DNA from 2 places in the Pantoea sp. X-Soil-MYKO-1785 genome. Region 1 is predicted to be linked to the other one. Evidence: predicted binding sites of a transcription regulator. Region 1 holds the regulator's gene; the other holds the start of a gene.
What was found. The regulator PurR, encoded in region 1, represses purine synthesis genes. The targets are predictions, from matches to a motif close to CANGCAAACGTTTGCNTG.
Positions count from the first base shown of each region.

Region 2: pyrC (dihydroorotase) is a predicted target of PurR. The motif match lies at 1,451-1,468, and genes of this name have one in related genera.

Region 1 is NZ_AP036000.1:1,795,221-1,799,545, forward strand. Features, by position in the region: gene punC (purine nucleoside transporter PunC) at 1-1,140, opposite strand, end outside; gene punR (DNA-binding transcriptional activator PunR) at 1,247-2,152, shown strand; gene purR (HTH-type transcriptional repressor PurR) at 2,149-3,174, opposite strand; gene cydH (cytochrome bd-I oxidase subunit CydH) at 3,456-3,545, shown strand; gene AC6I8D_RS08365 (C40 family peptidase) at 3,604-4,325, opposite strand, start outside.
Region 2 is NZ_AP036000.1:1,527,975-1,532,299, reverse strand. Features, by position in the region: gene grxB (glutaredoxin 2) at 75-722, shown strand; gene AC6I8D_RS07130 (lipoprotein) at 838-1,401, shown strand; gene pyrC (dihydroorotase) at 1,533-2,576, shown strand; gene dinI (DNA damage-inducible protein I) at 2,639-2,884, shown strand; gene AC6I8D_RS07115 (hypothetical protein) at 3,031-3,303, shown strand; gene bssS (biofilm formation regulator BssS) at 3,553-3,807, shown strand; gene solA (N-methyl-L-tryptophan oxidase) at 3,905-4,325, shown strand, end outside.

The DNA of each region.
Region 1 (4,325 bases):
CTGCATCACGAAGCCGAGCAGGGCGAGCAGGATAGTCAGCGCCATCATCAGGGTAGTGGTCAGCAGCGGCTGCGTCAGTCCGGCCGAGACGGCCAGGCTGGCGGCGAAGCATAATCCCAGTTGCAGAGTATTCTGCAATGCTGCCGCTTTACCGGTGGCGTCAGGGAAAGGCATCAGCGCAGCGGAAACCACGATCGGGTAGATGGCACCATTGGCCAGCGCCATGCCGCAGAACGGCAGCAGCAGGTTGACCAGCGTACTGTGGCCGGAAAGCGCAACCGCAAACAGCGCCAGAATGCTCAGGCTATAGATCGCCAGCAGCCACGGCAGCAACTGTGCGCCAGTAAAACGGTTGAGCAGGGCGCGGCAGCCGAAACCGCCAATCAGGAATGCAACCGTCTGTGGCAGATAGCTCAGACCGATGTCGGCGGGCGTCAGGCCCAGATCGGCCAGAATAAACGGCGAGCCGGTCAGCCAGGCAAAAAAGCTGGCGGAGCAGGCGGAGTAGATCAGCACGTTGCCGCTGTAGACCCGCGACTTCAGCAGGGTGAAAAAACCAGGCTGTGCGCCTTGTTCACCTTTGGCTTTACGGCTGCCCGGCAGGCGCAGGGTGGTAAGGATCAGCGCCACGGCAATCAGCGTCAGCACCAGGAAAATAGAACGCCAGTGAAAATGGCCGATCAGCCAGGCACCCAGCAACGGTGCCAGCGCCGGTGAGAGCGCCACCAGCGGCATAATGGTGGCGAACACTTTGTTGGCCCGCGCCGCCGGATAGCGATCGACTACCAGCGCCTGCCAGCTAACGGCTGCGGCACAGACGCCGATCGCCTGAACAAAGCGCAGCGCCAGCATCAGATAAATATCATTGACCCACAGCATACCGGCGCAGCCGACGGCAAACAGCGCCAGACCGGCCAGCAATACCGGCTTGCGGCCGATGCGGTCTGACAGTGGTCCCCAGAACAGCTGACCGCAGGCAAATCCCGCCAGGAACAGGCTCATACTGGCGCTGATCAGGCCGGGTGAGGTGTTAAAGGTTTGCTGCATCGCGCCAAAGGCGGGCAGGTACATATCGGTGGCTAAAAAGCCCAGCATGCTCAGCAGAGCGAGATACGGCATAAATCCTTTTGACGGTGACATCTGATTCTCATTTTGCAGGTTGAACGCGGCAGAGTGTAAAAGGTGCGTTTGCCGCTGTGAAACGCTAATATTTGCCGGTTGCTGTTAAAAAATTTGAAGGCAGATTATGTGGTCAGAATATGCTTTAGAGGTGGTGGATGCGGTGGCGCGCGGTGGCAGCTTCAGCGCCGCGGCGCAGGAGCTGCATCGGGTGCCGTCAGCTATCAGCTACACCGTGCGTCAGCTGGAAACGTGGCTGGCGGTACCGCTGTTTGAGCGCCAGCATCGCGAGGTGGTATTAACCCCCGCCGGCGAGCATTTTGTCCGGGAAGGGCGCAGCGTTATCAAAAAAATGCTCGCCACCCGCCGCCAGTGTCAGCAGCTGGCTAACGGCTGGCGTGGACAGCTGAGTATTGCGGTCGACTGCATCGTCAAGCCGCAGCGCACCCGGCAGTTAGTCAAGGATTTTTACCGCCATTTCCCCGACATGGAGTTGCACATCAGTTATGAAGTGTTTAACGGCGTCTGGGATGCGCTGGCCGATGATCGGGTTGAAGTGGCTATCGGTGCCACTCAGGCGATACCGGTCGGCGGACGCTTTGCCTTTCGCGACATGGGGACGCTCAACTGGCGTTGTGTGGTGGCGCACCACCATCCGCTGACCGGGGTGAGCCAGATTGACGACGACACCCTGCGCAGCTGGCCGTCGCTGGTGCTGGAAGATACCTCGCGCGCGCTGCCGCGCCGGATGACGTGGACGCTCGACAATCAGCGTCGGCTGGTGGTGCCGGAATGGCAGACCGGACTGGATTGCGTGCTGGAGGGATTGTGCGTGGCGATGGTGCCTGGGCATCTGGCGCGGCCATTACTGGACAGCGGAGCGCTGGTAGAATTAACGTTGCCGGTCGCGTTTCCGGACAGTCCCTGTTGCGTAAGCTGGGCGGAAGATCGCGCATCACCGGCAACGGGCTGGTTACTCAGCTATCTGGGTGATGCGCAAACGCTTAATCAGGAGTGGTTAAGCGAAGATTAACGGCGGTAGTCGCGGAACGGACCGTCAGCCACCGAACGGCGTTCAATCAGCGTTGGGTGTACTTCGATGGTCTGAGAAATCTCACGTTTACTGGTGATGCGATCCAGCAACATCTCCAGCGCTTTCTCACCCAGTTGCGCTTTTGGCTGATGCACCGTGGTCAGCGCAGGCGCAAAGTAGCGCGCGTTGCGCACATTGTCATAACCGATCACCGAAATGTCCTGCGGCACCCGCAATCCCATCTCATCGGCGGCGCAAATCGCGCCCATCGCCATGATATCGCCCCCGCAGAACACCGCAGTCGGACGCTGTTTCTGCGACAGGATCTGCTGCATCGCCTGATAGCCCGACTCCGGCTCGAAGTCGCCCTGCACGATCCATTCGGCACGCGGCTGAATGCCTGCTTCTTCCAGCGCCTTGAGGAAACCCGCGTGACGTCCGCCGCCGGTGTTGCGTTCCATCTGGCCGGGAATCGCGCCAATATCACGGTGACCGCGCTCAATCAGATAACGTCCGGCCAGGTAGCCGCCCTGAAAGGCATTATCCAGCACCGTGTCGGTGAAGTCAGCGCGTGATTCACCCCAGTCCATCACCACCATCGGGATATTGCGATTCTCTTCCAGCATCTTTAACAGATCGTCCGGATACTCAGAGCACATCACCAGCAGTCCATCGACGCGCTTCTGCGCCATCATGCTGAGATAGGCACGCTGCTTTTGCAGGTCGTTGTGCGCATTGCCCAGAATCAGGGTGTAGCCTTTATCGAAGCAGTGATTCTCCACCGCTTCAATAATTTCAGCAAAGTAGGGCGCTTCGCTGGAGGTTGCCAGCAGGCCCAGCGTTTTGGTGTGATTCACCTTCAGGCTGCGCGCCACCGCGCTCGGTGAATAGTGCAGTTCCTGAATCGCCTGCCAGACCGCGTTGCGCGTCTCTTCAGCGACAAAACGCGTTTTGTTGATGACGTGCGAAACGGTGGTCGTTGAGACGCCGGCGCGTTTTGCCACATCTTTAATTGTTGCCATTAAAATCGGACTCCAGGGCTTATCTAACGCAATGATAAGCATAATGTTAAACGTTTGCGTCTGCTCAGGGTTTTCCCCGCAATTATGCAGCTTTTCTGACCGGTAAACAGGCGTCTGGCGGGTAATGAGCGCCTGAAAAGGAGAGCAAACGGAACCGGGATTGCGCGCGTTGCGCAACAAAGGCAGGATTCTAACAAGGCTGAACGGATAAAACGAGATTTTTACCAGCCCCTATGGGAAAATGGCTTATCCCTACAAAATATGTGACTAAGGAGCGCTAAATGAGTACTGATTTGAAACTGGCCCTGATGACTACCGTCGGCTGTCTGCTGATGATCGTCGCCTTTAGCTTTACAGCGGTGCTGCACTAATGAAAAAGCCGGGCATCGCCCGGCTTTTCTCTGTTTGATTTTCGCGTAGCGAAGCCGCTTAACGAATGGTTTTCGGGGTCATTACCCGCCGCGCGCCGATGTAGTGGCGCTGCCAGTAATCTTCACCCAGCGCACTGATCTGAATATCTTTGCCGGTGCGAGGTGACTGAATAAATTTGCCGTTGCCGAGATAAACCCCAACGTGATCGGCGGTGCCGCGACCATTAATCCGGAAGAAGACTAAATCGCCTTTCTCCAGCGACTCGCGTTTTACCGGCGCGGCGTCGCGCAGGTGGTACATCTCATTGGCGGTACGCGGGATCTTAAACTTGACCAGATCTTTATAGGCGTACCAGACTAGGCCGCTGCAGTCGAAACCGGTGTGCGGTGAGGTGCCGCCCCACTGATAGGGTTTGCCCAGCTGGCCCATCAGCTTGGTCATCGCCGTCTCACGCGCTTTCTGGTAGCGCTGACGATGTGACTTGCTCATTTTAATGGTGCCGATGTCACTGCTGCTGGCGTCTGCGGTTTTGAGCGTACGCTGATGGCCGTAACGTTTTTTACTGGCGGTTTTGAGTGGAGTTTTGCTTTTCTTTGCGGAAAGATGGCTGGCGCTGAGTTCGCTTTTTTTCTGTTTTTTGAGTTTGAGCTTCTGGATCGGGCTGACGCGTGTTTTCTTCGCCGACGTTTTCAACGGGCGACGCTTGCGGCGCTCATCTTCGCGCGCACTCTTTTTCTCTGCTTTATGCGAACTGACATTCACCGGCGCCTGCGGGGAAG
Region 2 (4,325 bases), 270 kb from region 1:
TAATCTCTTCCATACTTTTTGGCGAGTCCGAAAACAGGATGAATTGATTCATGCTGTCAACAAAGGAGATCAGGATGAAGCTGTATATCTATGAACACTGCCCTTTCTGCGTTAAGGCGCGGATGATTTTCGGCCTGAAAAATCTGCCGGTTGAGCTGGTAGTGATGCTCAATGATGACGAAGAAACGCCGAAACGACTGATCGGTCAGAAAATGGCCCCGATTCTGCAAAAGCAGGATGGCAGCGCCATGCCGGAGAGTATGGATATCGTGCATTATGTTGATCGGCTGGAGGGCGAGCCACTGATCACCGGTGCCCTTAATCCGGCCATCGCCGACTGGCTGCGCCACATGAACAGCTACGTTAACAAACTGCTGTTGCCACGCATCGCCGAGGCACCTTTCGCTGAGTTTGCCACCCCGGAAGCGCGCGACTACTTCCGCAACAAAAAGCAGGCCAGCATCGGGGATTTCACCGAGCTGAAAAGTCATGCTGCCGGGATGATCAAAAATGTCAGCGGCGATCTGCGCCAGCTCGACAAATTAATTGTTCAGCCGAATGCGGTTAACGGTGAACTTTCTGAGGATGATTTTAATCTGTTTCCGCTGCTACGCTCGCTGACGCTGGTTGCCGGTATCGACTGGCCGGCCAGAGTCGCGGAGTACCGCGATAATATGGCCAAGCAAACCCAGGTCAATCTGCTCTCCTCGATCGCCCAGTAACCCCTAACGGATGAGAAACCGAATGCGTTTCTCATCCCTTTCCTGATGACACCTGACAGGCATTCAGGCACGCTATGCGCTGTTCAATTAGCTTCGTCATTTAGGATGAATATCGATGAAAAAGGGTTTTTCCGGCCTTGCCGCTCTGTTACTGGTGCTGCTGGTTAGCGGCTGTAATCAACTGACGCAGTACACTATCAGCGAACAGGAAGTGAATCAGGCGCTGCAAAAGCACAATAACTATGAGAAAGATATCGGGCTCTCCGGACTGGTTAACGCCCATATCGTGCTCAATAATCTCACCAGCCAGATTGGCCGTGAAGAGCCAGGCAAAGTGACGCTTTCCGGTAACGCGAAGATCAATGTCACTTCGCTGTTCGGACCGCAGCAGGCCGATATGCAGCTGAAGATGCGCGCTCAGCCGGTGTTCGATCAGCAGCAGGGAGCAATATATTTGCGCGATCTGGAGATTGTTGATGCGCAGGTCACGCCAGATAAAATGGCCTCGATCATCAAGACGCTGACGCCCTATCTGAATCAGTCGCTGAAAAGTTATTTCGATCAGAAGCCGGCTTACGTGCTAAGTACCGATCGCAGTAAAGCGGAGTCGCTAGCGAAGAAATTTGCCAAAGGGCTGGAAGTAAAACCGGGTGAGCTGGTGATCCCGTTTACTGACTGAACAACGGCCGCGCCTGAGGGCGCGGATTTTCATCCGGCTGCAAAAAGCAGGTGCAAACGGTTGCCTGAATCCTTATGCTTAGACCCCGGCCTAAACGTGCCTTTCGTTTCCTTTCTGCCGGAGCCTTATTAATGACTGCACAACCTCAGCAACTTACTATCCGCCGTCCTGACGACTGGCATATTCATCTGCGTGACGATGAAATGCTTAAAACGGTGCTGCCGTATACCAGCGCGGTGAATGGTCGTGCCATTGTGATGCCCAATCTGGTGCCGCCGGTGACCAGCGTGGCGGCCGGTGAAGCCTACCGCGATCGGATTCTGGCGGCGCTGCCCACTGACCACGCCTTCACCCCGCTGATGACCTGCTACCTCACCGATTCGCTTGACCCGGATGAGCTGGAGCGCGGCTTTACTGCCGGCCTGTTTACCGCCGCCAAACTTTATCCGGCGCATGCCACCACCAACTCCAGCCACGGCGTCACCAACATCGGCGCCATCGCCAGCGTACTGGAGCGGATGCAGCGACTCGGTATGCCGCTGCTGGTGCACGGTGAGGTTACCGATGCCCACATTGATATTTTCGATCGCGAGGCGCGCTTTATTGAGACGGTGATGATGCCGCTTCGCCAGCAGTTTCCGGCACTGAAAGTGGTGATGGAGCATATCACCACTAAAGAGGCAGCAGAGTACGTGGCAGCGGCCGATGAGACGCTCGGCGCAACCATCACCCCGCAGCATCTGATGTTTAACCGCAATCACATGCTGGTCGGCGGGATTCGTCCGCATCTCTATTGCCTGCCGATCCTCAAGCGTAATGTGCATCAGGAGGCGCTACGTCAGGTGGTGGCCAGCGGCCATCCGCGCTTCTTCCTCGGCACCGATACCGCGCCGCACCTGCGTCACCTGAAAGAAGCCAGCTGCGGCTGCGCTGGTGTTTTCAGTGCGCCGACCTCGTTAGCGGCCTACGCCACGGTATTTGAAGAGCTGGATGCGCTGGCGCATTTTGAAGCGTTCTGCTCTGAAAACGGCCCGCGCTTTTACGGCCTGCCGCTCAACGACAGCCGCATTACGCTGGTACGTGAATCATGGCAGGTGCCGGAGAGCATCGCGCTCGGCGCGCATTCACTGGTGCCGTTCCTTGCCGGTGAGACGCTGAACTGGCGTATTGCATAATTTCGCTTGCCTCCAGCCTGATGATACTGTAAATATATACAGTATCTTATCTGGAGGCTCCTATGCGTGTTGAAATTACCGTATCGAATACCCGACCTCTTCCTGCGGGCGCGATAGAAGCGCTGAGCGACGAGCTGTCGCGCCGCATTGACGAACAGTTCCCGGACAGCACCAATCACGTGAAAGTGCGCTACGCCAGCGCCAATAACCTGAGCGTGCTGGGCGGGGGCAAAGAGACTCGCGATCAGATCAGCGAAATCCTGCAGCAAACGTGGGAAAGCGCTGACGACTGGTTCATTACCGATTAACCGCCTCTGTGCTGTTTTTGCCGGGTTTCGCCACCCGGTTTTTTTATCTTTTCTCCCCTCTCGCACTTCCCCATCGCTGCATCTAGACTCTGAATGATCAATGCCCTATCCTTGCGCTCGTCATGCATAACAGGAGGTGCGATACCATGACTACTGATAAACCGGAAGAGGCGATGACCTTTGGTGAGTTGTTAGCACTGATTGGTGATCAGCAGCGTCGTTTGACGGTGCTGGAAAATGCCTTTTCCAGTCTGATTTTCTGTCTTGACGATCGTGCCAGTCAGTTGCTGGTGCACAATCTGTCACTGGAAGCTCAAAACCAGAACCATGATGAGCAACTGCAACAGCATTTTGCCCGTCTGGCCGAAGCGCTGCAAAAGCGCGGTGGCGGCATCGCACCGGAAACCCCGGCGCTTTAACCGCGGCTCCAGGTTCCCTCCCCCGCTTTTCTGCTGCTATAGAATCACTGATTAAAATGCCTGACCGTCAGGCATTTTATTTTTTCATCCACCACCTTTTAAACACAAATATTCTGTGAGAAGCTGGGTGCAGGCATTTTTTCATCAGTAATAGCCCGGTTTACTGTTATAATAGTCCCGCTATTGGAATAAAAAAGCCGCATTGAACCTCATCATGCACTTCGTTTAACGAGTAATAAGGAGGTTATAATGGACAGAAGAAAAGATGTGATTCAGACCCATCCGCTGGTGGGTTGGGATATCAGTACCGTTGACAGTTATGATGCCATGATGATCCGCCTGCACTCGTTATCGTCGCAGGATCAAAAAGAAGAAGAAGCGGATGTTGGCCCGACCTACTGGCTGACAACGGATGTGGCAAGGCAGTTCATCTCGATCCTCGAAGCGGGTATCGCTAAGATTGAATCAGCCGAGCAAGTAGAACGACTCCTTAAGAAGCACTAATTCCTGCCACATCAAAGAGGCGCCCTCAGGGGTGCCTTTTTCGTTTCTGTTTCTGTTATGCTTTTGATTATCTGTCTTTTTCAGGAGCAGGGTTACCATGATTTATGATCTTATCGTTGTCGGCAGCGGCTCAGTGGGCGCGGCGGCAGGCTACTATGCGACCCAGGCGGGCCTGTCGGTTTTGATGATCGACAGCGCCCATCCGCCGCACAATCAGGGTACGCATCACGGTGACAGCCGGCTGATTCGCCACGCTTACGGTGAAGGCGAACGTTATGTGCCGCTGGTGCTGCGCGCGCAAACCCTGTGGGATGAGCTGGAACAGCGCGCCGGTGAACGTATCATGCACCGCAGCGGCGTGCTGAACCTGGCACCGATTCAGTCAGCGTTTATTCAGAACGTTATCGACAGCGCCAGGCAATGGCAGCTCAATATTGAGGTGATGCAGTCGGATGAGGTGCGCAAGCGCTGGCCGCAGATCAACGTGCCCGAAGGCTATCTGGGGGTGTTTGAGCCGC